2 regions of the Schaalia hyovaginalis genome follow, and region 2 is predicted to be linked to the other one. Evidence: riboswitches for the same ligand, from Rfam matches in the RefSeq annotation. Region 2 holds a riboswitch; the other holds the start of a gene.
The links. A riboswitch is a leader RNA that binds a small molecule or an ion and turns the genes downstream of it on or off. The one in region 2 is predicted to bind ZMP and ZTP.

Region 1: another riboswitch for ZMP and ZTP. It lies ahead of purH (bifunctional phosphoribosylaminoimidazolecarboxamide formyltransferase/IMP cyclohydrolase); the one in region 2 lies ahead of glyA (serine hydroxymethyltransferase).

What each region holds. Positions count from the first base shown of each region.
Region 1 covers NZ_JACHMK010000001.1:830,278-840,554, forward strand. Annotated here, with positions in the region: gene HD592_RS03510 (transaldolase family protein) at 1-107, shown strand, start outside; gene iolG (inositol 2-dehydrogenase) at 189-1,178, shown strand; gene HD592_RS03520 (cell division protein PerM) at 1,275-2,951, shown strand; gene purN (phosphoribosylglycinamide formyltransferase) at 2,938-3,585, shown strand; ZMP/ZTP riboswitch at 3,638-3,723, shown strand; gene purH (bifunctional phosphoribosylaminoimidazolecarboxamide formyltransferase/IMP cyclohydrolase) at 3,752-5,617, shown strand; gene HD592_RS03535 (ABC transporter transmembrane domain-containing protein) at 5,701-7,677, shown strand; gene HD592_RS03540 (ABC transporter ATP-binding protein) at 7,674-9,407, shown strand; gene HD592_RS03545 (hypothetical protein) at 9,435-10,277, opposite strand, start outside.
Region 2 covers NZ_JACHMK010000001.1:2,084,728-2,095,004, reverse strand. Annotated here, with positions in the region: gene HD592_RS09220 (HAD-IIA family hydrolase) at 1-319, opposite strand, end outside; gene HD592_RS09215 (DUF7973 family transport facilitator) at 426-1,388, opposite strand; gene HD592_RS09210 (ribose-5-phosphate isomerase) at 1,520-1,996, opposite strand; gene HD592_RS09205 (alpha/beta fold hydrolase) at 2,267-3,850, opposite strand; gene HD592_RS09200 (alpha/beta fold hydrolase) at 3,928-5,616, opposite strand; gene purU (formyltetrahydrofolate deformylase) at 5,871-6,737, shown strand; gene HD592_RS09190 (cation diffusion facilitator family transporter) at 6,814-7,788, opposite strand; ZMP/ZTP riboswitch at 7,972-8,055, shown strand; gene glyA (serine hydroxymethyltransferase) at 8,096-9,388, shown strand; gene HD592_RS09180 (bifunctional methylenetetrahydrofolate dehydrogenase/methenyltetrahydrofolate cyclohydrolase) at 9,385-10,277, shown strand, end outside.

The sequences.
Region 1 (10,277 bases), 1.3 Mb from region 2:
ACGAGTTCGAAACCTTCGGCGCAACGAGGCGGACCCTGCGCGGCTTCCTCCAATCCGACGCGGATCTCGACGCGCTCGTCCGCGACGTCATCACCCCCGCCCCCTGACCCCCACAGGGGCGGGGACCCGAGCCCCCGCCCCTCCACCCCGTCCCTGAATTCCCACGCCCCGAACAAGGAAGTTCACACATGCTCAACATCGCGATCATCGGCGCCGGCCGCATCGGTCACGTCCACGCCAAGACCATCGCCTCCCACCCCAAGGCCCGTCTCGCCCTCGTCTGCGATCCCTTCGGCGACGCCGCCGAGAAACTCGCCGGGGAATACGGCGCCCGCTCGTGCAAGGAGGCCGAGGACGTCTTCACCGACCCCGAGGTGGACGCCGTCGTCATCGGCTCCCCGACGCCCCTGCACATCCCGCACCTCCTCGCCGCCGCACGGGCCGGGAAGGCCGTCCTCTGCGAGAAGCCGATCGCCCTCGACATGAAGGACGTCATCGCAGCCCAAGCCGAACTCGACGCCATCACCACCCCCGTGATGTTCGGCTTCAACCGTCGCTTCGACCCGAACTTCGCCGCCGTCCGCACAGCCGTCCTCAACGGGCGCATCGGCGAGCTCGAACAGCTCACGATCATCTCGCGCGATCCGGCCGCCCCGCCGGTCGAGTACATCGCCGTGTCCGGAGGCATCTTCCGCGACATGACGATCCACGACTTCGACACCGCGCGCTTCTTCCTCGGCGACATCGTCGAGGTCTTCGCCGCCGGTCAGAATCTCGATCCGGAAATCGAGAAGACCGGCGACTTCGACGCCGCGGTCGTCACCCTGCGCGCCGCCTCCGGTGCCGTCGCGACGATCATCAACAACCGCCACTGCGCATCCGGATACGACCAGCGCCTCGAGGCCTCGGGCCGCGAAGGAGCCCTCTTCGCCGAGAACGTCCGCCCGACGACGGTCCGCCTCTCCAATGGCGAGGTCACCGACGCTCAGGAGCCCTACCTCGACTTCTTCCTCGAGCGCTACGCCGACGCCTACCGCATCGAGCTCTCCGAGTTCATCGAGGCCGTCGAGTCCGCTTCGCCGACGCCGACGACCATCGCCGACGCGGTCGAGGCCCTCCGCCTCGCCGAAGCCGCGACCGAGTCTGCGACGACGGGCAAGCCGGTGAGGCTCGCCTGAACACATTCGGCCGTGCCCGCGGGCGCGGCCCCAATCCGCGGGCGGTCGGCGCTGCGAGAGCGGCGCCGACCCTTCGTGCGTGAGGATGGGACCGACATGAATGAGAGCCCTGCACCCAGTCCCCAGCCCGGCCCGGCCCCTTCCACGAGGACGACCACGTACGTCGCTCCGCGTCGAACGATCCGCCTGACCATGCCCGACGGCTGGGCGCACGCGGTCCTTGCGGGCGTGGAAGCGGTGTTCATCGCCTGGGCGCTGCTCGCCTGCGGGGCGGTCGGCGCATACGCGACCGTCGCATCGAATCCCTGGATGGGGAAAGCGAGCTGGGAGTCGGCGTTCCGCCTGGGCTCCGACCTCTTGGGATTCTCCCTCGGCGCACCGCTCAATGCCGCAGGGGTCGCTTACCGCGCCGTGCCGACCCTGTTCCTCATCATCATCATCGTCATCCTCCGCCTCCTCCTGCGCTCCGGGCGCGGTTTCCCGGCCTCAGCGCTGTGGTTCGCGGTACCCGCTTTTTCGACCGTCGCCTTCCTCATCGTCGGGGGAGGCTCGTACACGCACTGGTGGCAGGCGTATCCCGGCGCCCTCGGCGTGCCCCTCATCGCCTCGGCCTGGGCCTACGCGGATGCGAAGGGCGGGTGGAAGACCCTTGCGGGCGGGCGCGACTGGCTGCACGAGGGCCTTCGCCAAGGATTCATCCTCATCCTCGTCACCGTCCTGCTCTCCGGCGCTGCCCTCACCTGGACGCTGATGGCGCACGCCGAGGAGATGAAGGCGATCCACGCCCTTCTCCTCACGGGCTCTCGGTCGGCGGACGCCCTGATCGTTGCCGTTCAAGCGCTGTACGCCCCGACATGGATCGCCTGGGCGCTGGCATGGCTTACCGGTCCGGGAGTGTGGATCGGAATCGATGCGCTCCACTCGCCGGCAGCGACCTCCTCGGAGCCGATTCCCGGGATCCCGGTTCTCGGCGCCGTTCCGACTTCGACTCCCGGGATGATCGTGGTCCTCATCCCGATCCTGGTCGCCGCACTGAGCGGCGCCGTCCTCGGCCGGGTCCGCAAACGCCGGGGACTCGCGGACCAAGTGCGCACCGGGGGAGTGGCCGTCTCCCTGTTCGCCCTGGTCCTCGTCGTGTGGCTCCCGACCTCGGTCCTGCACCTGGGCATCGAGCGCATGAGCAGACTCGGACCGGACCTCCTCCCCCTCTTCTTCGCCGTCCTCTTCGAGATCGGCGCGGTGTTCCTCCTCGCAGAGGTGTGCGTGCATCCGCGCTTCATCGAGTTCCTGCGCCTCCAATGGCGGATCTCCCGGCTCGGACCCGGACAGACGGCCCGCGATCTCGCCCCCGTCACGCCGCGCTCCTCCGCCCTCGACGATGGTGCGCGTGGGGACGAGGGCGATCGCGCAGATGCCGACGAAACCGAGAAGGAGGACGATCTCGCCGAAGAAGCACGTTCCTCACAGGCCCTTGACCCCCTTCCCGCAGCCGACGGCGACCATGAGGCATGCGGCGGAGCCCCTGCCGAGCAAGCCGGGGCCGACCGCGTCCGTGCCGACGCGACCGGCGCCGAAGCGCAGGCCCCCAGGGCGAAGGCCCCGGTGCCGCCGATCCCCGTGCCTCTCGAGGAGGTCCTCGGTGAGGCGACGAGACGGATCCCGGCCGTGAAATCGCCCGCACTCCAAGCCGCAGAAGGACGGGGCGCTTCGACTGCGGGCGCGCCCGAGGAAGACGACGAGGCTGAGACGAGGATGCGACATGACGGTGAATGAATCCGAGAGCGTCCATGCGCCGATTCCCGATGCCGGCATCGCGGTCCTCGTCTCCGGCGAGGGCTCGAACATGCGCGCCCTGGTCGCCGCAGCCGAAGAACCGGCATGGGGAGGCGGGATCGCCTGCGTCCTCGCAGACAGGCGATGCGCGGCGATCGATTGGGCCGACGCCCACCGAATCCCGACGCGCGTGCTGAAGCTCAAGGACCACCCGGACCGGAGGGCCTGGGACCTGGCGCTCGTCGGGGCCCTGGACGGATTCGAGCCGGACCTCGTTGTGAGCGCCGGCTTCCTCAAGCTCCTCGGCCCCGCCGTGCTCACCCGCTACGAGGGGCGGATCCTCAACACGCACAACTCGCTCCTCCCCGCATTCCCGGGAGTCCGCGGCCCCGCCGACGCCCTCGAATCCGGGGTCAAGATCGCGGGCGCCACCCTCTTCTTCGTCGATGCGGGGACCGATACCGGCCCGATCATCGCCCAGACCGCCGTCCCGGTGGAGGACGACGACACCCCGGAGAGCCTCCTCGAACGCATCAAGAGCGCCGAACGCGTCCAGCTCGTCGAATCAATCGGCTGCCTCATCCGTGAAGGCTGGACGATCCGGGGGCGCCGCGTCCGATTCGGACAGCGCTGACCGGAGCGCATCGCGGAGCGCCTACCGCCCTGGGCGTAAAGAGCGCTACGATCAAGGCGGCCGCGACTGGCGAGGGTGGGACACCACCGGGGAGCGGCCGCACGATCCCATGAGGCGTCGCCCGCCTGGGCGCCGGGACATGAAGACACCGACATCGGAGGAAAACATGTCCGTACGCCTGGACAATCTCGAATCCATCGATCGGCGCCCCCTCAAGCGCGCCCTGATCTCCGTCTACGACAAGACCGGCCTGATGCCCCTCGCCGAAGCCCTCGCGGCCGCGGGCATCGAGATCGTCTCGACCGGTTCGACCGCCTCGCGCATCGCCGAGGCCGGGATCCCGGTCACCCCCGTTGAAGCCGTCACCGGCTTCCCCGAGTGCCTCGAAGGGCGAGTGAAGACCCTCCACCCGCGCATCCACGCGGGCATCCTCGCCGACCAGCGCAAGGCCGGTCACCGCGATCAGCTCGTCGAGCTCGGCGTGGCCGCCTTCGATCTGGTGATCTGCAACCTCTACCCCTTCTCCGCGACCGTCGCCTCGGGAGCCTCCTTCGACGAGTGCGTCGAGCAGATCGACATCGGCGGCCCCTCGATGGTGCGCGCCGCCGCGAAGAACCACCCCTCGGTCGCAGTCGTCACCTCGCCCGATCGCTACGCGGATGTCATCGCCGCAGCCGAGTCCGGGCGGGGATTCACCCTCGAGGAGCGCCGCGGGCTCGCCGCTGAGGCATTCGTCCACACGGCCCTCTACGATCTCGCGATCTCGGGCTGGTTCGCCGGGGAACTCGAGCGCGAGGACCTCGCCGACGAGCTCGACCTCGCCTGCGAAGAACGGCTCGACGCGGCCGACGCCGCCTTCCTCGCGGCCTTCGGCGGCGACGAGGACACGAGCGGGACCGGGGGGGAAACGGCCGAAGAGGCGAGCGATGAGGCCTTCCCGGTCGTCGTCGCCGAGTCCTTCGAGCGCGTCCGGGCCCTCCGCTACGGTGAGAACCCGCACCAGAACGCGGCCGTCTACCGCCTCCTCGACCCCGAGCTCCTCTTCTGCGAAGAGGGCGACGAGGCCGATGAGGATGCGCCCCTGCCGGGCATCGCGAACGCCCGCCAGCTCCACGGCAAGGCGATGAGCTACAACAACTACACCGACGGGGATGCGGCGATCCGCGCAGCCTACGACCACGAGCGCCCCTGCGTCGCGATCATCAAGCACGCGAACCCCTGCGGCATCGCCGTCGCCGACGACATCGCCGAGGCCCACCGCAAGGCCCACGCCTGCGATCCCGTCTCCGCCTTCGGCGGCGTCATCGCGACCAACCGGCCCGTCACGGTCGAACTCGCCGAACAGATCGTCCCGATCTTCACCGAAGTCGTCCTCGCCCCCGCCTACGAGGACGGGGCCCTCGAGGTCCTCGCGGCGAAGAAGAACCTCAGGGTCCTCGAAGTGCTCCCGCCCGAGCGCGGCCAGGCCGAGTTCAAGCAGATCTCGGGCGGCCTGCTCGTTCAGGAGCGCGACGACGTCGACGCCCCCGGCGACGACCCGGCCAACTGGGCCCTCGTGGCCGGCGAGCCCGCCGATGCGAAGACCCTCGCCGACCTCGAGTTCGCATGGAGGACGGTCCGAGCGGTCCGCTCGAACGCGATCCTCCTCGTCAAGGACGAGGCCTCGGTCGGCGTCGGAATGGGGCAGGTCAACCGGGTCGATTCGTGCAGGCTCGCCGTGGAGAGGGCGAACACCCTCGGCGGCCGTGCCACCGGCGACGCCGCGAAGGACGCGGGAGCCGACATCCAGTCGGCCGGTGGCGCCCGCGCAGACGACATCATCGCCGACGCCCCGGAGCAGCGCTCGATCGGCGCAGTCGCCGCATCCGACGCCTTCTTCCCCTTCGCCGACGGCCTCCAGGTCCTCATCGACGCCGGCGTGAAGGCCGTCGTCCAGCCCGGCGGCTCGATCCGCGACGAGGAATCGATCGAGGCGGCCAAGGCCGCGGGCATCACGATGTACCTCACGGGCACCCGCCACTTCGCGCACTGATCCGCCCTCGCGGCCGGCGCGCGAATGAACGATCATGGGTCTTCGTGAAGGCGCCCCCTTCGCGAAGAAAGGACAGTTCCCACATGCGAGACCCCCTCGCGCGCGCGGCCGCGGATGCGGGCATCGCGCTGCCCCCGCTCGGTCCCGCCCCGCGGCATTGGATCGCCCCGTGGAAGACCCTGCGGGGGCCCGCCTGGCCGCTTCCCAGCGTCGCTCCGCGATTCGCCCGCGAACTCCTGCGCAGGCGCGTACCCGCCCTCCTGCTGGGGGTCGCGGCGACCACCCTGGGCACAGTCGCCTCCGCCCTCGTCCCCTGGGCGATGGGCCGCGCCCTCGACACCGCCCTGACGACGGGCGTGTCCGCCGACCTGGCGATCGCCGGGGGAGTGTTCCTGCTCGTCGTCGTCCTCGTCGCAGCGGGGGACGCCCTCACGCAGATGACGGAGATCACCACGTGGATGGGGTCGTCCGTCGGCTCGGCCAGGACGATCGTCTCCCACGCATCCATGCACCCGCGCGCCGTCAAGCGCGACTCGACGGCGGGCGACGTCGTCACCGCGACGGATTCCGACGCCTCCGCATTGGGCAGGGCGACGTCCCTCATCCCCGAATTCGCGGCCTCGGCTGCGGCGACCGTCCTCGTCGCGGTCCTCATGCTGAGAACATCTCTCTCGCTCGGGCTCATCGTCCTCATCGGGATGCCGATCCTCGTCATCGGGCTCATGGCGCTCGGAGGGCCCCTCGAAGCCCGCCAGTCGGCGATGCGCGACGAGCAGGGGGAGCTGACGACGATCTCCACCGACGCCGTGCAGGGGCTGCGCATCCTGCGCGGGATCGGAGGGGAGGACTCGTATTCGAGCGCCTACCGGGCCCAATCGCAACGGGCGCGGGCCGCCGCGGTCAAGGTCGCCCCGACTGCCGCCCTTTTGGCGGCGACCCGCTCCGCAGTGCCCATGCTGTTCTCCGTCCTCGTCGTCGCCCAGGGGGCGATGCTCGTTTTCGACGGAGCGATGAGCGTCGGCCAGCTCCTCGCCTTCTACGGGTACATGACCTTCCTGCGCCATCCCCTGTGGATCCTCTCCGACTCGGTGGAGCACCTGACGCGCGCCTGGGTCGCGGTGAAGCGCGCTTCGACGATCCTCGCGATCCGCCCGATGACCCGCGACGAGGCCGGTTCCTCCGCCTCACCGCAGCGCGAAGACCATCCCTGGCTCGACTCCGATCCGATCGACTGGGCGAGTGCGGCGCTGGAGGACCCCCGAAGCGGGGTCGTCCTGCGCCCGGGGCTCACGACCGCGCTGCTCGCCCCGAGCGTGCAGATCGCCCGCGATGTCGCGCGCCGTCTCGCCCGCGTCAGCGATGACGAATCCTCCGCGATCCTGTCCGGCCCCGGGTTCCGCGTCCCTCTTGCGAGCCTGCCCGTGGACGAGGTGCGCAGACGCATCCTGCTCAGCGAGGAGACCCCGCAACTGTTCGCGGGCTCATTGCGCGAGAACCTCCTCGGAGCCGACGCGCCCCCGCCCGCCCGCCGCCCGCTGTCGGACACCATCTACCGGGAGGTCATCGCATCCGCTCCCGCGGGTGAAGAGGTCCTCCTGTCCGTGAGCCACGACCCCTCAGACGACGACCCCGCCCTTCTGGATGCGCTCACGGTTGCGGCGGCGTCCGATGTCCTCGCCTCCCTGCCCGGCGGGATGGACGGGCTGCTCGCGGAATCGGGGCGCAACGTGTCGGGCGGACAGCGTCAGCGCATCGCCCTCGCACGAGTGCTCGTGCACGACCCCGACATCGCCCTCCTCATCGAACCCACCTCGGCGCTCGACTCCCACACCGAGGCCATCATCGGGGAGCGCCTGGCGGAGGCGCGCGACAAGCGCACGACCCTCCTCATCACGGAATCGCCCCTGCTCCTCGAGCATGCGGACCGCATCATCATCCTCGACTCCGACGGCTGCGCCATCGCCTCGGGGAGCTCCGACGACCTCAGGGTCGTAGCGGAGGACGGCGCCCCCGGCGTCGCCCATGCGCTGGCGCTGCTGCGCAGACAGGAGGAGCGATGAGACTCCCCCTCGCCTCGCCCGCCCTCACCGGGAAGCGCCTCCTCGCCCTCGTCCGCTCCTACGCCGCACCGATGACGGCGATCGTCGGGCTGCAGCTGCTCGCCGCGCTCAGCGCCGTTAGCCTGCCGTGGATCGTCGGGGACATCGTCGACGCCATCGGCGCGGGGACGACGCGCCAGTGGGTGCTCGGGCGCATCGGCATAGCCCTCGTCCTCGTCGCGCTCAACTTCATCCTCGTGTGGCTCTCCGACTACAAGTCGCGCACCCTGGGGGAGCGGCTCTTCGCGATCCTGCGGGAGGACCTCGTCGACGCAGTCGTCCACCTGCCCCTGTCGACGGTCGAGTCCGCGGGCAGCGGCGACCTCATCGGGAGGACGACTCACGACATCGACCGAGTGCAGATGATGATCCGCAGGGGGCTGTCCGCGATCCTCGTCCTCGTGACGACGGTGCTCGTCACGCTCGTCGCAGCCGCCATCGTCTCGCCGCGCCTGGTGTGGGTGCTCATCGCGGAGATCCCCCTCGTCGTGCTCGTCGCGAAGTGGTACGTGCCGCGCACCATCCCCTCCTATCAGGCGTCCTCCGCCGTCGTCGCCGAGTTCTCCGGCGTCGCCTCGGAGACGGTCGCTCAGGCGGAAACGGTGGACGCCCTGCGCCTGGGGCCGACGCGGTGGGCCAAGTACGACTCCCTCCTCGCCCAGATGTGGCGCCTGGAGCGCTACGGCGCGTGGATGCGGGTCTTCCTGTTCGTCGGGATGGTCATCGTGACCCTCAGCCCGATCGCCCTCCTCATCGCATTGGGCGCCGTGGGCGTCCCCGCGGGCTGGGTGAGCGCTGGCGCCGTCACCACGATGGTCATGTACTGCTACCAGTTGCGCGTCCCTTTGTGGGAGGCGACCTTCTGGAGCGATGAACTCCAATTCGCCTACACCTCCCTGCAGCGAATCTTCGGCGTCGACCTCGTCGAGGCGGATCGCAGGGCGAGGGAGGGGGCGACGGGCGGCGGAGCCATCGTCGTCGACTCGGTGGGCTACGCCTACCGGGAGGGCGCGCCCGTCCTCCACGACGTGTCGCTGACTCTGCGCGAGGGCGAGACCCTCGCGATCGTGGGGCCGTCGGGTGCGGGCAAGTCGACTCTCGGACGCATGATCGCGGGCATCCACCCGCCCTCGTCGGGCACGGTGCGGGCGGGCGGCGTCGACCTCGTCGATCTTCCCGAGAAGGAGCTGCGCCGCACGGTCGTCCTCGTCACCCAGGAGCATCACGTCTTCGTCGGATCGATCGCGCAGAACCTGCGCCTGGCGGCGGCCGACGCGGATGACGATGCCCTGTGGGAGGCCCTGCGCGCGGTCGGCGCCGCCGATTGGGTGGCGAACGAGGGCGGCCTCGAGATGCGCGTCGGAGCAGGGGGCGTCCAATTGCCGCCCGCCCGCGCCCAGCAGATCGCGCTGGCGCGAATCATCCTCATGAACCCCTCGACTCTGGTCCTCGACGAGGCGACATCCCTGCTGGACTCCTCATCGGCGCGCAGCGTCGAGCAGTCCCTGGCTCGGGTCCTGCAGGGGAGGACCGTCGTCGCCATCGCCCACCGGCTCCACACGGCGCACGAGGCGGATCGGGTGGCCGTCATGGTCGATGGGCGGATCGCAGAACTGGGGACCCACGACGAGCTGCTCGCCCTCGGGGGCGAGTACGCGCGCCTGTGGAAGGCGTGGCGCGGCGGCGACTGAGGGCGACCCGGGGCGCCGACGGGGGAGTCACAGCCCCGCGTCGGGGTGCTCGGGGAAGACCGGGAGCACGCCCGGGATGTGGCTGTGCGCCGTGAGGGGATTCGTGGGGATCTCGTAGGCCCGATCGAGGAAGGGGCGGATCCGTTCGGCGAGGTCGTCGGGCCGCCCGTCGGAGACGAAGACGACGCGCGGGTGGAGCTTCGCGGACTCGACGAGGTCGAGGATCGGCCGCGAATCCTCCCACTCCGACTCGACCCAGTACACCGTCCAATCCGGGCCGAGCGCCCCGGTCGCCGAGACGACGAGACGGCGAACGCGGCAGCCGGGGGGCAGGGCGGTCACCACGTCCTCATCGAGGTCGATCATGAGATCGGGCCCCGATACGGCGGTGAGGCTCCCCTCGGGGATCTCGCGCGGATCTTCGGCCTTCGCGAGGCGCTTGGACGCGGAGATGTCCGGGCGCTCGGGCGGGTCGGCGAGCCGGAGCATCCAGTCCACGAACCGCCAGGTCATGAGCTCGGGGCGGACATCGAGCACCTCGGGCGCCACGGCGCGGAAACGGCAGACCGCGAGGAACCATTGGAGGGGATCGACCGGCCCGAGGAGGAGGCCCTCGCGCAGGTAGAGGGCCCGCTGCATGATCGCATCGCGCACGGGATCCTTCGTGACCTTGCGGGCCTTGCGCAGGCGGCGATGGAAGCGCTTCTGCGCCGAGGCGTAGTCGTCGCCGTTCGTCCACTGGTCGCCCGGCCAATTGTGCAGGCGCACGACCTCCTCCCTCAGGGAGAATCGCTCGCCCGTGTGCCCCCGGCGGTCGAGGATCCCGTCCCACTGCTCGACCAGTGAGAGCGCCCGGGCGAACTCCTCGGG
Region 2 (10,277 bases):
CGTCGATCTCCTCGGGGTTCTCGCTCATCCGGATCCCCGCCTTCGCGAAGGTCCGCTTGAGGGGTTCTTCAGAGATCGGGAAGACGGTGAGGCCCGGCTTGTTCTCGAGGAGCCAGCGGGTCGTCGTGACGACGGTGTTCGCGATTTCCTCGACCGGGGTCGGCAGGCCGAGCCCGGCGAGTTTGGCGACGTACTGCTCGGGGTCCTTCGTCGGATTGTTCGAGAGGAAACGGACGGGGATGCCGCGGCGGCGGAGCTCCTCGATGAGCCTCTTCGCTCCTGGGAGGAGGCGGTCCCCCAAGTAGATCGTGCCGTCCATGTCGAAAACGTAGGCTTCGTACAGGCGTTCGGGCCATGCAGTGAGTTCGGCTGCTGTTTCCACCGTCCGTTCCTTTCTCGTGCCGTGCGGTGCCGCGGATTCCGCGTCAGGCGATGAGCGCCGCGCTGGAGACCGCGAGGGTATTCATGAGCCAGATGACGCCGGCCGGTGGGTCGATGTGCGTGTCGCCGTGGGCGTAGGCGAGCCGCGCGAAGTACTCGCCCGCGAAGCCCGCGAGGATGCCGAACGCGGTGCCGACGCTGATTGCGAGGAAGCCGGAGCCGGTCGCGTTGAAGAAGAGGACGGCGGCGAGGCCCGCGGAGATCGTCATGTGGTGGGTGACCGGGAACTTCAGGCCGCCTGCGACGAAGAAGATGCACAGGGCCGAGATCGCGAAGGGGATCACCTGAGCGTTCGCGATGATGGCCTCGGGATTCGCTGAGAGGGGTGCGATGTAGCCGACGAGCATGGTCGCGATGCCGGCGGCGAAGAGGCCGGAGGAGGCGGACACGGTGAGGAGCTGGCCGGGGGTCTCCTGCCAGTCGAGCCAGCGGGTGGTGCCCTCGGGCTTGGTGATCGAGTGGAGCACGCCGGTGCGTCCGAAGAGGATGCGGACGAGGACGCCGGAGCAGACGACGGTGAAGGCGATTGAGTCGGTGTGGGAGCCGAACCACGGGATGTGGGTGACGAGCCGCTGGAAGAGGTAGCCCCCGACGCCGAAGAGCGCGCCGATGAGGAGGACATCCGCTCTGCCGAGGCCGGCGAGCGGGCTGTTGACGTCCTTGCCGCCCGACGTAAGGTAGCCCTTCTTCGCCGCGTAGGCGGCGGCCGCGACGCCGCCGGCGAAGGCGATGTGCGGGCCGAAGGCCGGGCCGAAGGAGATGTAATCGAGGACCATCGTATTGCCGGTGGCTGCGGCGACGCCGAATCCGAGGAGGATCGTCACGCCTGTGAAGGAGAATGCGTAGTTCGCGCCGATCATTGTGCCGAACACTCCGCCGGCGGCGGCGAGAATGAGCCAGAAGAGGTCGAAATTGGACGCGAAGGTCGCAACTGCATCAGGTGTCATGTCTTCGTCCTTGAAGAGAAACGGGGCCCGTCTCGACGGTGAGTTGGGGCCGGAGGGGATCGTGCGAGCCTCGCCCCCGGAGGGGCGCTGGGGCCGCCCGCGCTCGCAAACGGGCGACCCCGTGTTCTGGGTCAGATCGCCGGTTCGTACGCCGGATCGGCATCGTAGGCTTCGAGGGCGGCGACCTTCGGTGCGGAGGCCGAGGTCTCGTCGAAGGTGTGGCCGAGCCATTCCTTCGCGAGCCGGCGCGCGAGTTCGAGGCCGATCACGCGTTCGCCGAAGGTGAGGACCTGAGCGTTGTTCGATTTGATGAGGCGTTCGACGGAGAAGGAGTCGTGCGCGACGGAGGCGCGGATGCCGGGGACCTTGTTCGCCGCCATCGCGACGCCCATACCGGTGCCGCAGACGAAGAGCCCGCGGTCGGCCCTTCCGTTGGCGATGAGGCGCGCGGCCTTGACGGCGACGTGGGGGTAGTCGACCTCCTCGCCCGGGGCGAGGCCGGCGTCGATGACCTCATCGACTCGGGGATCGGCTTCGAGGTCCTTCTTGAGGACTTCCTTGTACTCGATTCCGGCGGAATCCGCGGCGACGACGATTCTCAGTCCCACTGCTGCCTCCTTGCTCCGAATCGGGGCCTTTCTCGATCGGGCTCCGATGATTTCGATGACGTCATCGTGCCGAGGCCGGGGAGTCCGCCGCTGAAAATGCACCCAGGTGCGAGGGGCGTCTGGGTGCACGAATGTTGCGCGCATCATGTTCGTGACGCATGTGCGCGCTCGCACTGAGCGCGCCCCCGGTCACCGCCGGGAGCGCGAATGACGAGGCGGCCGCGAACCGAAAGGTTCGCGGCCGCCTCTGGTGTCAGGCCGTTGCGGGCGTCATCCGGCCTGGCAGACGGTGCCCTCCTCCGGCAGGGCGCCGGTGTTGAGGTAGTCGACGGCTGCCGCGTCGACGCAGCTCGAACGGTCGGAGAAGGAGGCTCCGTGGCCGGTCCCCTCGAGGGTGAGGAAGGAGGCTTTGCCGAGCTGCTCGGCGAGTTCCTTGCCGTGCTGGAAGGGGGTGGCGTGGTCGCCGGTGATGCCGATGACGAGGAGCGGGTTCTTCACCTTGGAGGCGTCGAAGGTGTCCGTGAAGTCCGTGCCGGTCTCGGGCAGCGACGCGCACTCGAACTTCGTGTACTCGGAGATCACCTCGTCGGTGAGCTCGGGGCCGCCGATGAACTCGGGGACGCCCACCTTCTTGATGTGCTCGATGAGGCCGGCGACGTCGGGCGTCTTCGGCGTGGAGGGGCAGACGGTGAGCTGGCCGGCGGTGTCGATCTCGGCGCCGCCGCTCGCGATCTGCGCGGAGAGCTCGTCGATCGCCTGCTGGTCGCCGGACTTGGCCTTGCCGAGGAGATCGAGGGAGGAGGCCTGGGCCTCGGGGAAGTTGTAGAGGGCGCTCGTGAGGAAGTCGCGGAGCACCGAGCCGGTGATCTCCGTGCCGTCGCTCGCCTTGAGCGGCGTCTCGTCGAGGGACTTCTTGTAGTCGAGCATCTCCCGTTCGGAGGTGAAGGGACAGGTGACGGGCGCGCCCTCCAGGGTGGTCATCTTCGTGCAGGAGTCGGCCAGGGCGCCGGCCGCCTTTGCGACGGCGACCTGCTGGTCGTAGTTGTGCTCGATGCTTCCCCACTTCGCGTTCTCGGCGGAGTCGAGGATCATGCGTCCGGCGGTCGAGGGGAAGAGGGTCGCGTAGGTCGCGCCGAGCATCGTCCCGTAGGAGTAGCCGAGGTAGTCGAGGCGCGGCGCGCCCGAGAGGACTCGGAGGAGCTCCATGTCGCGGGCGACGTAGGAGGTGCCCATGTAGTGGGCGACCGGGTTCGCCTTGGCGCATTCAGCGAGCTGCACGGCGCCGAGCTCGGACTCGGAGGGGCAGGAGACCGGGGTCGAGCGTCCGACGCCCCGGGGGTCGAAGCCCCAGGTCTCATGGGTCTCCATGACCTTGGCGTAGGCCGGGGTCGCAGGCATGGCCATCGCCTGCTGGACGCCGCTGGCGCCGGGGCCGCCCGGATTCATGAAGAGCGGGATCGCCTTATCGGGATCGCCGGTGGAGGGGATCCTCACGACGGCGAGGTCGATCGTCCTCGTGTCGGAGGGGTTCGTCCAGTCCATCGGCGCCTTCACGGTGCCGCATTCGTAAGCCGAGACGTCGACCTTGGCCTCTTCGAGGACCGGGGAGACCTGGTCGTCCAGTCCGTCCTCGGACGCGCAGGGGTGCCAGTCGATCTTCTGCTCGTAGATGCTCTTGTAGGTCCGCTGCTGCCATGCGCCGTCCAGGGTGGTGTCCGAGGCGAGGGGCGCTCCGGATTGAGCGCTCGAGTCCCGGGTCGGGGCGGCAGGCGAGCAGGCGGCGAGGCCGATCACGGCGAGCATCGCACTGGTGAGGGCGAGGGGCTTGCGCCAGGAGGCGCGGCCGGTCGTCATTGCGGTCACGGAAGGGGTCTCCTTTTCGCTGAGGTCGAGATGAAGCGGGGTGCGTTTGCCGGAGGTCCTGCCCGGGGTCACTGATCGGCTCCGTCGGCGATGGTGGTGCCTTCGGCGGGAAGAGTGCCGTTCACCAGGTAGTCGGCGACCGTCCGGTCGAGGAGCGGGGAGCGTCCGCCGAAGGAGAGTCCGTGCCCGTGCGCGTCGAAGGTGAGCAGACGGGCGTTGCCGAGCTGTTCGACGAGGCGCTCCGAGAAGGCGTAGGGCGTCGCGTGGTCGCCCTTCGTCCCGATGACGAGGATCGGGGTCTTCGTGTTGGGCGCGTGGAAGCTCGTGTTGATGTCGGTTCCGACCTCGGGGAGGACCGCGCAGCGCAGGTCGACGAAGTCGCCGATGGTCTTGTCGTTGACTTCGGGGCCGCCGATGAGCGCGGGCACGCCGGTCTTCTTCATGTGTTCGACGAGGCCGGCGACGTCGGGGGTCTTCATTGCGGAGTGGCAGGTGATGACCTCACCGGTGGGGTCGAAGAGGGGACCGGAGGGGGCTTCCGGGGCGCCCGACTGGGCGCCGTCGGCACCGGACTGGCCGCCGTCCGCCGGCTTGTCGGCGGGGGAGGAGCTGATACCGGCGAGGATGAGGAGTTCGTCGATGTCCGCCTGGGCCCCTCCGGCTGCCTTCTTCACGACGGAGAGGCGCTGGGCGCGTTCGGCCGGGGACTTGTAGAGCGTGTCGACGAGGAACTGGACGAGCATGCCGCCGGAGAGCTCGGCGCCGTCGCTCCCCTTCCAGGGGGAGGCGTCGAGGGAATCGCGCAGGGCGAGCAGGCCCTCGGTGTCGGTGAAGGGGCAGGTGGTCCCGTCAGCGCAGGTGGTCGCGATCATGGCGTCGATCTCTGCGGAGAGGGCGACCTGCTGGTCGAAGCCCGTGGTCAGGTGCGCCCAGTCGCCCGCGAGGGCGGAGTCGAGGACCATGCGCCCGGCGTTGCCGGGGAAGAGCGTGGCGTAGGTCGAGCCGAGGACCGTTCCGTAGGAGTAGCCGAGGTAGTCGAAGCGCTCGGCGCCGGTGAGGGAGCGCATCATCTCCATGTCGCGGGCGACTTGGGAGGTGCCCATGTAGCGGGTGAGGGGGTTCTTCGCGATGCATTCGGAGAGGCGGCGCGCGGGGATTGTCGAGGAGGACTGGCAGCCCAGGGGGCTCGAGGCTCCGACGCCGCGCGGGTCGACGGCGTAGACGTCGTACTCCTTGAGGACGGTGCCGAAGGTGGCCTGCTTCGCCAGGTCGAGGGCGAGCGAGGACGCGGTGAGGCCGGGGCCGCCGGGGTTGATGAAGAGGGGCTTGCCGCCCTTGCCGTTCTCCGAGCCCGCTGCCGCATCCGAGGCCTTGGAACGCAGCCTCATGACGGCCAGTTCGGTGGTCCGTTCATCTTCGGGATCGGCCCAGTTCATCGGGGCCTGCACTCGGGCGCAGTCGAAGTTCTCGGCGGTGATGCCCTGCTCCTTGGCGGCCTCGAGGCCCGTGGCGGTGAGTCCGTCTTCTTCGGTGCAGGGGCGCCATGCGATCTTCTGCTTGTAGAGGTCGGTGTAGGTGGATTGCTGCCATGCCGAGGTGAGGGAGACGTCCGAGGCGACGCGGGGCCCCGGATTCTCGCCGGCCCCCTTGAAGACGGTCGAGGGCGAGCACGCGGTCAGGGCGAGGGCCGCGAGGGCTGCGCTGGTGAGAGCGAGAGGTCGGCGCCAGGTGGAGCGGCCGGTGGTCGGTCGGGTCACTGAGGGATCTCCTTGCTGTGTGATCGTGTCCGTTGATCACGTGATGCGGTCAGGGCTTGCCTTCGGCGGATCGCCGAGGGCGCGGGCCGGGAAGGGGCGGGGTGTGCGCCCCGGGCGCCGATGGGCTCACGCTCTCAATGCTTCCTGAATGTTCCCTGGACGATGAAAGCGGCGGAATCGCGCGCTTCTGGGGCTCTCAGTGATGTTCCCTAAGGGGAAAATGCGGGGGTTCCCGGGTGCGCTACTCTGTCCCCATGATTGACGCAGCTCCTCGCGATTCGAAGTTCATCCTCACCCTGTCGTGCCCCGACCAGCCGGGCATCGTGCATGCCGTGTCCGGCGTCATCGGCGAGGTCGAGGGCAACATCATCCAGTCGCAGCAGTTCGGGGATCCCGATTCGGGCCTCTTCTTCATGCGCGTCGAGGTGGATTCTCCGGTCGGGCGGGGCCCGGTCGAGGACGGGCTGAAGCGGGTTGCGGAGCGTTTCGGGGCGACGTGGTCCCTCGATGCCCTGGGGCGTCCGCTGCGGACGATCATCATGGTGTCGCGCGAGGGCCACTGCCTCACTGATCTCCTGTACCGTCAGCGCTCGCAGGGCCTGCCGATCGAGGTCGTCGCCGTGGTCGGCAACCATCCGGATCTGGCGCCCGTCGCGCAGTTCTACGGCGTGCCCTTCCTCAACATCCCGGTGACGAAGGAGACGAAGGCGAAGGCGGAGGAGGAGCTGCTCGCCCTCATCCGCTCCGAGAAGGTCGAGCTCGTCGTCCTCGCCCGTTACATGCAGATCCTTTCGGACAAGGTGTGCGAGGAGATGTCGGGTCGGATCATCAACATCCACCACTCCTTCCTTCCGTCGTTCAAGGGCGCGCGCCCCTATGCGCAGGCCCACGATCGCGGCGTGAAGCTCATCGGCGCGACCGCACACTACGTGACGGCCGATCTCGATGAGGGGCCGATCATCGAGCAGGACGTCACCCGGGTGACGCACGCCGATTCGACGCCGGACATGGTGGCCCTGGGCCAGGACGTCGAGCGCCGGGTCCTCGCCCAGGCGGTCCGCTGGCACGTCGAGCGCCGCGTCCTCATGGACGGCTCCAGGACCGTCGTCTTCTCCCGCTGACGCCCCGGCCCCGCTCCCGCGAAGAAGCCTCAGCTTCGCCCCGTCGGGAGGCGAGTGGCGGCCCCTGCGGCGTCGTTCACGGGTGAACGAGCGCATCCGCGCAGTTCTCGGACGCGGAGTCGACTTCGATCGTCGTGTGCCCGATGGCGACCGGGAAGTGCGTCGCCGCGCATTCGCGGACGAGGGCGACCAGGGCGTCCCGGCCGCGCGCATCGAGCTCGGCGGAGACTTTCAGGTGCGCGGTGAGCGTGACGATTCCGGTTGAGATCGTCGAGACGTGAAGGTCGTGGACGTCCTCGACGCCCGGCATCGCTTCGAGGTGCGCGCGCAGCCGCGTGGTGTCGAGCCCTTCCGGTGCGGTTTCGAGGAGGATCCTCGCCGAGGCGCGCAGGAGGCTGAGGGCGCGCGGCGCCATGAATGCCGCGATCGCGAGTGAGGCGAGGGCGTCGGCTCCGCCCCATCCGGTCGTGAGAGTGACGATGGCGGCGAGGATGACTGCGAAGGATCCGAGTGCGTCGGCGGTGACCTCGAGGAAGGCCGCGCGGATATTGAGGTTGTCGTTGCGGCCTCCTGCGAGGACGGCGAATGACGCGGCGTTCGCGACCAGGCCGATGATGCCGACGACGAGTACCGGCAGGGGCTCCATCGAGGGCGGCGCGGCGAGGCGCGAGAGGGCTTCGACGACGATCACGGCGGTGAGCACCATGAGCATTCCGGCCTGCAGTCCGCCTGCGAGGACCTCCGCCCTTGCGAATCCCCATGATCGTTCGTCGGTGCGCGGCTTCGTCGCGAGGCGCGAGGCGATGAGGGCGACCGCCAATCCGGTCGAGTCGACGGCCATGTGTCCGGCGTCCGCTGCGAGTGAGAGGGAGCCTGAGATGAGCGCGGCGATGAGTTCGGCGACGAGAACGGTGCCCGTAACGGCGACGGCGATGTTCAGGCGCAGGCGAATCGACGCCGAGTCGGGCAGGGGGCGGGTGCGGCCGTGGTCGTGCGCGTGCATCTGAGAATCATCCTCCTTGTACCCCTGGGGGGTATTTCCTTCATCCATGTATACCCCTCCGCTCACGTGCAGTCCAGACCTCTTCGCGTCCCGGTGCTTGCTTCACGCTGATCTTTCGGAGAAATCCCTTCGAAAACGCCTGTGGAGCAAGCAGTCGGGCCCCGTTGCGGGACATGAGGCGCCCGAAGGGGCGTGGTCCCCGATGCGCGCGGGCGATCCGGCGCGCTAGGGTGGGGGAGTCGTGACTGGCGAACAGGTGGGAAACCACCGGGGAGCGATGAACTGGCATCGAGGCCGCCCGCCTGGGCCCAGATGTCGACCGAGAAATCGGCGGTTCGGAGAAACAGGAGAACCAATGGATTCCCTCAATGACATGACCCTTGCCGAGCTCGATCCGGAGATCAGGGCGGTCCTCGATCAGGAGCTCGAGCGTCAGCGGACGACGCTCGAGATGATCGCCTCGGAGAACTTCGTCCCCCGCGCGGTGCTCGAGGCGCAAGGATCGGTGCTGACGAACAAGTACGCGGAGGGCTACCCCGGCCACCGCTACTACGGCGGCTGCGAGTTCGTCGACGTCGCCGAGTCCCTCGCGATCGAGCGCGCGAAGAAGGTCTTCGAAGGCGCGGACTACGTGAACGTCCAGCCCCACGCCGGCGCGCAGGCGAACGCCGCGGCGCTCATGGCGATGGCGAACGTCGGTGACGCGATCCTCGGCCTCTCGCTCGCCCACGGCGGTCACCTCACCCACGGCATGAAGATCAACTTCTCGGGGAAGAACTACAGGGCCGTCGCCTACGAGGTCGACCGCGAGACGATGCGGATCGAGCCCGAGCAGGTCCGCGAAGCGGCGCTGCGAGAACGTCCGAAGGTCATCATCGCGGGCTGGTCCGCCTACCCGCGCCACCTCGACTTCTCGGCCTTCCGCGAGATCGCCGACGAGGTCGGAGCCGCCCTGTGGGTCGACATGGCCCATTTCGCGGGCCTGGTGGCAGCCGGCCTCCATCCGAGCCCCGTCCCCCACGCCGATGTGGTCACCACGACCGTTCACAAGACCCTCGGGGGGCCGCGTTCGGGCATGATCCTGTCTTCGCGCGGCGAGCAGTGGGGCAAGAAGATCAACTCCGCGGTCTTCCCCGGCCAGCAGGGCGGTCCTCTCATGCACGCGATCGCCGCCAAGGCAATCGCGATGAAGGTCGCGCAGACCGAGGAGTTCAAGGACCGCCAGCGCCGTACCCTCGAGGGCGCGCAGATCCTCGCCGAGCGCCTCGGAGCGGACGACGCGAAGGCCGCGGGCGTCAAGCTCGTCACCGGCGGAACCGATGTCCACCTCGTCCTGGTCGATCTCGTGGATTCCGTCCTCGACGGCCAGCAGGCCGAGGACCTCCTCCACGAGGTCGGAATCACCGTCAACCGGAACGCGGTGCCCTTCGACCCGCGCCCCCCGAAGATCACCTCGGGCCTGCGGATCGGTACCCCTGCGCTGGCCACGCGCGGTTTCGACGCGAAGGACTTCGCCGAGGTCGCCGACATCATCGGCACGACCCTCGTCCAGGGCGCCTCCGGCGCGTCCGTCGACGTCGAGGGGCTGCGCGCCCGCGTGAAGGCCCTCACCGACGCCCATCCGCTCTACGCGGGAATCGGCGAATGAGGGCGCCTTGGGAGGGGCCCGCGAAGGTCCTCGACGGTTCGGCGACCGCGGCCGCGATCAAGGCCGAGCTCGCCGAACGGGTGGCCGTCCTGCGCGAACGCGGTATCGTTCCCGGTCTGGGGACGATCCTCGTCGGCCAGGACCCGGGCTCGGTCGCCTACGTGGCGGGCAAGCACCGGGATTGCGCCGAGGTCGGCATCGCCTCGATCCGCGTCGACCTGCCCGAGACGGCGACCCAGGAGGAGATCGAGGCCGCCGTCGACAGGCTCAACGCCGACCCGGCCTGCACGGGCTACATCGTGCAGCTCCCCCTGCCCAAGGGGATCGATCAGAACGCGGTGCTCGAGCGGATCGATCCGGCCAAGGACGCCGACGGCCTCCACCCGACGAACCTCGGCCGCCTCGTCCTGCGCGCCTCCGGACCGATCGACTCGCCGCTGCCCTGCACGCCCCGGGCCGTCATCGAACTCATGACCCGTCACGGGATCGACCTCGCAGGCAAGGACGTGTGCGTCGTCGGCCGCGGCGTCACCGTCGGCCGATCCATCGGACTGCTGCTCATGCGCCGTGAGATCAACGCGACGGTCACCATCTGCCACACGGGCACCGCCGACCTCGCCGATCACGTGTCCCGTGCGGACGTCGTCGTGGCGGCCGCGGGATCGGTCGGCCTCATCACTAGGGACATGGTCAAGCCCGGAGCCGTCGTCCTCGACGTCGGCGTCTCCCGGGTCCTCGCCGAGGAGGGCAAGTCGCGCCTCTTCGGGGACGTCGCCGACGGAGTCGACGAGGTCGCCTCCTGGCTCTCGCCCAATCCGAAGGGCGTGGGGCCGATGACGCGCGCCCTGCTCGTCATGAATGTCGTCGAGGCCGCAGAACGCGCCGCCGA